DNA from 2 places in the Micromonospora sp. NPDC048905 genome. Region 1 is predicted to be linked to the other one. Evidence: riboswitches for the same ligand, from Rfam matches in the RefSeq annotation. Region 1 holds a riboswitch; the other holds the start of a gene.
The links. Region 1 has a riboswitch for S-adenosylmethionine ahead of thrC (threonine synthase). Riboswitches for the same ligand answer to the same signal wherever they lie in the genome.
Positions count from the first base shown of each region.

Region 1 (3,677 bases):
GATGGCCACTGGCTCCCCATGCACAGCAGTTTCCTCCATCCGAGCGTGTCTCACCCGTACCGACACTGACCGTTGGTGATGCTGTACTCAGCGCACGCACCGCTTGTCCGTCAGGCCCATCTACGCCGAGGTGTGTGCGCCGAGCACCGCGTCCAGGAGGCCGGGGTAGAGGCGGTCCAGCTCGTCGCGGCGGAGCCGGACCAGGCGGCTGGTGCCGGCGGCCCGGGTCCGGGTCAGGCCGGCCTCGCGCAGCACCTTGAGGTGGTGGCTGCGGGTCGCCTTGGAAACGCCGAAGTCGAAGCTGCCGCAGGCCGCCTCGCCATTCTCGACAAGCGCCCGCACGATCTGTAGCCGCACGTCGTCGGCGAGTGCGGCCAGCACGGTGGTGACCGGTACGTCGGTCAGGTCGGGTTCGTGCGGCTCCATGTGACCAGTGTAACCCTTGTTCGACAACTCTCGAACAACGCCCTAGGGTCGGTGTCGTTGGTTCGACGATACTCGAACATTGGAGCTGACGATGCGACCCCGTGCCGCCGCCTACCCGCTGCTCGCCGTGCTCGGTTGGGGCGTGATGTTCCCGGTCCTGGCCAGTGCGCTGACCCGGGTCGACCCGCTCAACCTCACCACCGCCCGCTACCTGCTCGCCAGCGCCATCCTGGTCGCGATCCTGCTGCTCCGCGAAGGTTCCGGCGCGCTGCGGCACGGCGGCCGGACGGGCGAGATCGTGCTGCTCGGCGTGGTCGGCTTCGCCGGCTTCAACGTGCTCACCAACCTGGCGCTCGAACACGCCGCCCCGCAGCAGATCGCCCTGTTCGTGGCCACCACCCCGCTGATCACCCAGTTGGTCCGCTGGGCGCGCGACGGCGTACGGCCGAAGCCGCTCTTGCTGGCCCTCTCCCTGGTGGCGCTCCTCGGAGTCGGCCTGGTGATCACCCGCGGGAGCCTGGCCGGGCTCGGCCAGTTCGGTCTCGGTGGGCTGATGATGATCGGCGCGGTCCTCGGCTGGGGCATCTACACACACGGTGCCAGCCGGTTCGGCGACTGGTCCCCGCTGCGCTTCACCACCCTGACGGCGCTCGCCGGCACGGCGGCCATGCTGGTCACGAGCATCGGCGCGGACGCCGTCGGCTGGCAGCACGCGCCGGCCGCCGCCGACCTCGCGGCGGTCACCCCACAGTTGGCGTACGCGGTGGTCGTCGGCGCGGTCATCGCGGTCCTGGCCTGGAACACCGGTGTGCAGCGGCTCGGTGCCGCCAACGCGGCGCTGTTCATGAACCTGGTCCCGGTCACCACCTTCGCGGTGCAGATCGCCCGCGGCTACCGCCCGGAGCCCATCGAGCTGGTCGGAGCCGCCATCACGATCGGTGCGCTGGTCGCCGCGAACCTCGCCACCCGGCCTCGGATCCGGCCCTCGTCCCCGCCGCAGTCGACCGCGACCACGGACCAGATCGCCGTGGTCGACCCGGTCGCGGTGAGCGCCCGCTGACCCACCTGCCGGCGCCCCCGGGCCCCGCAGTTGGGGACGGGAGGCGCCGCCGCCGGTGACTCGCTGAGTTGTTCGGCTCACAGCGTGGGATCCGCGGTGGAGGCGACGCAGATAGTTGCCTAGACTCGACGGCACAACTGCATACCTCATCCAGAGGGGCTGAGGGATACGGCCCGACGACGCCCCGGCAACCACCCTGCGCGCTCACCGCTGAGCGACCCGCGGGGCAGGTGCCAATTCCGTCCCCGCCGCACCGTGCGATGTGGGGAAAGATGAGAGGACTCTCGACATGACGTCGACGCTCGCCGCCTCCGGCATCGACACCTCCGCCAGCCCCGCCCGCGCCCTGGTCTGTCGGGCCTGCTCGGCCCGTTACCCGCTCGTCGCCCAGCACGCCTGCTACGAGTGTTTCGGCCCCCTCGAAGTCGACTACGACATCGCCGCCCTGGCCACCGTCACCCGTGAGCAGATCGAGGCCGGCCCGGAGAACATCTGGCGCTACGCCGCACTGCTCCCCGCCGGGCAGGACCCAGCCAGCCGGGTCACCCTCGACCCGGGACTGACCCCACTGGTGGCGGCCCCGCACCTCGCCGCCGAGCTGGGCATCACCGCGCCGCTGTGGGTCAAGGACGACAGCGCCAACCCGACCCACTCCTTCAAGGACCGGGTCGTCTCGGTGGCCCTCACCGCCGCGAAGGCGCTCGGCTTCACCCGGTTCGCCTGCGCGTCGACCGGCAACCTGGCCAACTCGGTGGCCGCGCACGCCGCCCGTGCCGGGGTGCCCTCGGTGGTCTTCATCCCCAGTGACCTGGAGCAGGGCAAGGTCATCACCACCGCCGTCTACGGCGGCGAGTTGGTCGCGATCGACGGCTCGTACGACGACGTCAACCGGCTCTGCGGCGAGTTGGTGGAGACCGACGAGTTCGAGGACACCGCGTTCGTCAACGTGAACGTCCGGCCGTACTACGCGGAGGGCTCCAAGACCCTCAGCTACGAGGTGGCCGAGCAGCTCGGCTGGCGCATCCCGGCGCAGGTGGTCATCCCGATGGCCAGCGGCGAGCTGCTCACCAAGATCGACAAAGCGTTCTCCGAGCTGGTGGAGATCGGCCTGGTCGAGGCGCCGGCCGGCGGCTGGAAGGTCTTCGGCGCCCAGTCCGCGGGTTGCAACCCGATCGCCACCGCGCTGCACGCGGACACCGACACGATCATCCCGGTCAAGCCCACCGGCATCGCCAAGTCGCTCAACATCGGCGACCCGGCCGCCGGCGTCTACGCGCTGGAGGCGGTCCGCCGCACCGGCGGCTGGATGGAGTACGCCGACGACGACGAGATCCGCGCCGGCATCCGCGATCTGGCCCGCACCACGGGCGTCTTCGCCGAGACCGCGGGCGGGGTGACCGTGGCGGTGCTCCGCAAGCTCGTCGAATCCGGTCGGCTCGACCCGACCGCGGAGACCGTGGTGTTCAACACCGGCGAAGGTCTGAAGACCGTCGACGCGGTGGCCGGCCAGGTCGGACCGACCCACCACATCAAGCCCTCGCTGCGCGCCGCCCGCGACGCCGGCCTCCTCGGCTGACCCACCCCGCCACCCGCTCGCCGGCCGGCCCGTGGCCGTTCGCCGGCGGCCGTCGGTCGGTTGGGGTTGATCCACTCGGGTTCCTGGAAGGCGCGGTGTCCGTCCGGCCCGGACACCCCGTTCCCAGGAAATCCGAGTGGATCACTCTGTGACTGAGATTTCGCTGTGAGTGTGGAAAACCCGCCGCTGCGGACTTGACGGCAGGAACCGGACGGCGCAAGATGCTCCGTGCGGGAGGGCATTTCGCCGAAGACTTTTGAAGTTCTTGCGACCCAACGCCGGAGGCGTTGTGCGAGTGTCCCTCCCGACCACGTTCGATCGGGCCAGCGAGTAATTCGCTGGCCCGATCGCTTTTCCGGGCGCACGCTCAGCGCCATGAGCATCACGATCGCGTCGTTCGACGGCACCGACCGAGCCGCGGTCGACGAGGCGTACCTGATCGGCGCGGCGGCCAAAGACGCCGATCTGCCGGACCTTCCACCCTTCTGCCGGCGACGCTTCGACGCGATCTTCCACACGCCGATGCCCGGTGTCGAGTCGCTCTGGGCGCTGGCCCGGCTCGACGGGGTGCCGGCCGGTCACCTCCAACTGGACCTGCCCTACCTCGACAACACC
Region 1 is NZ_JBEZFV010000003.1:262,850-266,526, forward strand. Features, by position in the region: gene AB0C01_RS09400 (metalloregulator ArsR/SmtB family transcription factor) at 121-426, opposite strand; gene AB0C01_RS09405 (DMT family transporter) at 518-1,486, shown strand; SAM riboswitch class I at 1,630-1,765, shown strand; gene thrC (threonine synthase) at 1,776-3,062, shown strand; gene AB0C01_RS09415 (GNAT family N-acetyltransferase) at 3,438-3,677, shown strand, end outside.

Region 2 (3,677 bases), on a different contig from region 1:
GCCCTGCAGGAGGAACTGGACTGGGAGGTCTATCTCCGGTATGGCGTAACCGAGGAAGAGGGCCTAGTGGCCGCCGCCTCCGCCGTTCCATCATTGGCCTTCGGCGAGCGAGCATTCGAGATCGTCATGGCCCGACAGATGGTCGTCGGCGAGCTAGACACTGCTTGGTTTGTGCGGCACGGCGCTCTTCCGACCACCGATCTGCCCACGCACTGGCCGGCGTCCTACCGTGAGGTCGTCGAGCGGCGCATCGACGCGATGCAGCGGGACAGGCGGCTGCGGACCCTGGAACGGCCGGAGTTCAAACGACGATGGGCCTCCCCTGGCTGGGACACCATGGCGGCCGGAGCGGTGCGGACCTGGCTGCTCGACAGGTGCGAGACGGCTGAGCTCTGGTACGACAGCGCAGACGGCGCAAGGCGTGCACGACCGCGAACAATGGTGGAGCTAGCCGAGCTGCTGGGCGAGGACCCGGCGTTCATCCAGGCCGCTGAACTGTACGCACCAGGCCAACCGCTGGTCGACGTCGTAAGAGACCTGTTCGCGGACGAGGTCGTCCCCCACCTCGCCGCCCTACGTTACCGAGACTCGGGCATCGCAAAGCGCGCTCAGTGGGAGGAGACGTGGCGGCTACAACGGGAGCAGGACCAGGGTCTTACTGAGCCGGCCCTGATACCACCGAAATACACCAGCGCCGACTTCCTGAAGGTGAGCTACTGGCGACACCGTGGCAAGTACGACGTGCCTGGCGAACGGTTCGTGTCCTATGCGCGCTCGGGAGGCGCCATCAAGGACGCCATGGTGGGGTGGGCCGGCTGGCCCGTCGAGGATCGGGCAATGGTGTTATCAAGCCTCGCGTCGGCCGCGCCGACCCGCGAGGACGGCGTTCCGCTGCTCGCCGGGCTGCTCGAGTTGCTGCCGTGGGTAAAGCAATGGTGTAGCGACCAGCAGTACGAGAGCCACCGCACCCTGCTAGACGACTTGATGGTCCGGTGGGATGTCATCGAGGAGGATCTACGCGCTTGGCGTCCACTGAAATCGAATCGCGGGCGTCCCCGCAAGCACAGCTGATCGATAGCTCAGTCAGGCCGTCTGACTACCAGAACTATCCACATGATGATCCTTCCGGCTCCACTGGGCTCTTCACTGACGTACTGGCCCTCGGCACCGATCTGCCCGATCCTGCGGGTGCAGTCGAGCGGGTCAGGTAGATCGTCAGTTCAACGGTCAGCCTGCCTGAGGGGGTCTACCGGTTCGGGGACAGCCCTGCGCCAGTTCCGGCAGGTACTGACGCACGTACGCGCCGCCTCCGGCGACGTCTCCCCCACGGCTCTCGACCTACGTTTCAACATCGGCATACTGCTGGTCTCCGAAGACAAGGCCACCGAGGCCGCGGACGAGCTGCAACCGCTGCACGACGACCTCTGCGTGGTCTACGGGCCAGACCATGAGCTGACCCGGGAAGTCGCCGACCTGCTCGCCCGGCTCCGACTCGCCGCCGACGGATGGTTCCGCACCGCCGTCGGCTCAGGTCTCCCCCGCGGGTTGCTGCCGGCCTCGATGATCTCTATGCTTCCTGGGCGTCAAGAGTGGTCAGCGTCAAGCCTCCCGGCTTGCTGACCCGGCAACCGCGCCATCCGCGCACGGTGCCTCCGGGGGAAGACCAGGCCGACCGCAAGCAGCGGTACGGCAAGAGCGGGTGCCTCCTGGCACCGGAGAGCGAGTTCACGGTGCCATCCGAAGAGCTGAACCTTGCCGCTTTCGCGGTCTGCCTGACCTGCGGGCACCTCCGCGACGGTGCCCCACGCGAGCAGCGGTGCCGCTGCCAGCCGCGTACGCCGGAGTGGGAGCAGCAGTGGCAGGGCCAGGACATCTCCAGTGACCTCGACCTGTGCCTGTTGTGTGTCCGGGACACGGTGACCACCCGAACCCGGTGGTCGTGGCTGGCCTGCGAAACCTGCCGACACGTCTCGCAGGTCGTCGGCGAGCGGTACGGCCACCGCGCCGCACTGCCGCTGGGCCGGCACTCGATCATGAACGGCGACGTGGTCCAGCCGCACACGGCCACGGCCACCAAGGTCGCCGCGTCGCTGGTGGCCTCCGTGCGGCGTGGCAACGAGCTGCGTGACTGGCAGCAGGTGGAGTTCGACCGGCTCGCCGAGCCACTACGCCCAGGCGGCCCAACCGTGCCGTTGGCCGAGTGGCAGCGACGGTGCCCGCCCTCGCTCGGAGCGAGCGTAGACGCCTTCGACCGCTACGGCGTCATGCCCGTACCCAACGACCTCAGCACCCTTCGGCAGGCCCAGACCGAATTCCTGTCCACCGCTCGTTGATCGCCAGTCCAGCCGGCTGCTGTTGGTGGTACCCGATCTCGCCAACAGCAGCCGTGCTGGCCATCGCCCATCGACGGTCCGGTGACGACGGGCAGCTCGGATGCCGCGCCGTTCGATAGCATTCGACCATGATGGACAGTGGCGGGCAGCGGCGTCGGTGCCCGGTGGTCGAAGCATGACCATCATTAGTGGTTGGCCGGCGCTGACCGTGGCCTTGAGCAACAGAGCCTCGCCAGCGAGATTGTTCATTCAGGAGCGGTTCGGCCGCTGGCAGGACCTGCAGGCACGGTATCGGGAATCCGTGGGCCCCCTTGTCGTGCCTGGGAGCCAGGCGAACCCTGGCACCATCGGCTCCGCGTTCGACTGGATGGTGCGCTTCATGGTGCATCCCAGTCCGGACCTGCGTTTGGCACTGCTCGGCGCGCGCACTCCCCCGCTACGGCATGCGGTCCACGAACTGGCGCGCACGCTGAATTACTCCCAAACCGGCGACAGCGTGGGGACCTGCCGGTTCAGCGGGCCGGCCGCAGGCAGCGAAGCCGACCATCAACTCCTTGCCCGGGCGTGCTGGGCGCTGGCGCTCCTTACCGACCTGTACCGGGTCGGTCCCACACCCGGATCCCCGTTGATGGCCCTGGCCCCAAGGTCCATCAACGCCGAGAAGCTACTTGAGCTCGCCCCACCCGCGGCGCTCGACGAACTCCAGACTCTGCGCGCCTTCGCCGAGCGGAGCCTCCTGCCGTCCCTGTCGGCACGGCATGGCGCGTGGGCCCTCGGGCCGACCTTCGCCGGATCATCGCTGATGAACGCCGACGCCGACCTGATCGCCGCAGGCCTGCTGCTCGAACTCAAGACGGGCCTCGGCAGCAAGCACCGCGATGGGACGCGACGCTCATCATTGGAAGCACCGACCATCATGCAGCTGCTCGGCTACGTACTGCTGGACTTCCCTGACGAGTTCGCTATCGAAGCCGTCGGCGTTTACAGCGCCCGCTACGCACACCTGACGACGTTGCGCCTACCGGAACTCCTGGCTGAGTTGGCGGGCCGGCCCGTCGACCTGAAGGAAGAACGTGTCGCATTTCGTCAGCTGCTCCACAGCTGCTCCACGGGCGACCACTTTAGTCCTCGCGTCGGAGACCATCTATGTAGCCCTGAATGAGGGCGGACGCGTCGCGGAAGTCGAGGTCGAAGAACTCACGGTCCTTGCGTACCCGGTAGGGCGCCAATCGAGCATGCAGCTCGGCCTCTACCGACGGAGCATCCGCGACCACCCACAAAGCGCGCACGCCATACGGGATCACAACGCCTGTCGCCCGGTTGATCTCCCTCACCCGCTCCTCG
Region 2 is NZ_JBEZFV010000002.1:656,560-660,236, forward strand. Features, by position in the region: gene pglX (BREX-2 system adenine-specific DNA-methyltransferase PglX) at 1-1,071, shown strand, start outside; SAM riboswitch class IV at 1,582-1,702, shown strand; gene AB0C01_RS07585 (hypothetical protein) at 1,731-2,333, shown strand; gene AB0C01_RS07590 (hypothetical protein) at 2,509-3,495, shown strand; gene AB0C01_RS07595 (GIY-YIG nuclease family protein) at 3,455-3,677, opposite strand, start outside.
Region 2: it holds a riboswitch for S-adenosylmethionine, as region 1 does, so the genes downstream of both, AB0C01_RS07585 (hypothetical protein) here and thrC (threonine synthase) in region 1, are expected to answer to the same signal.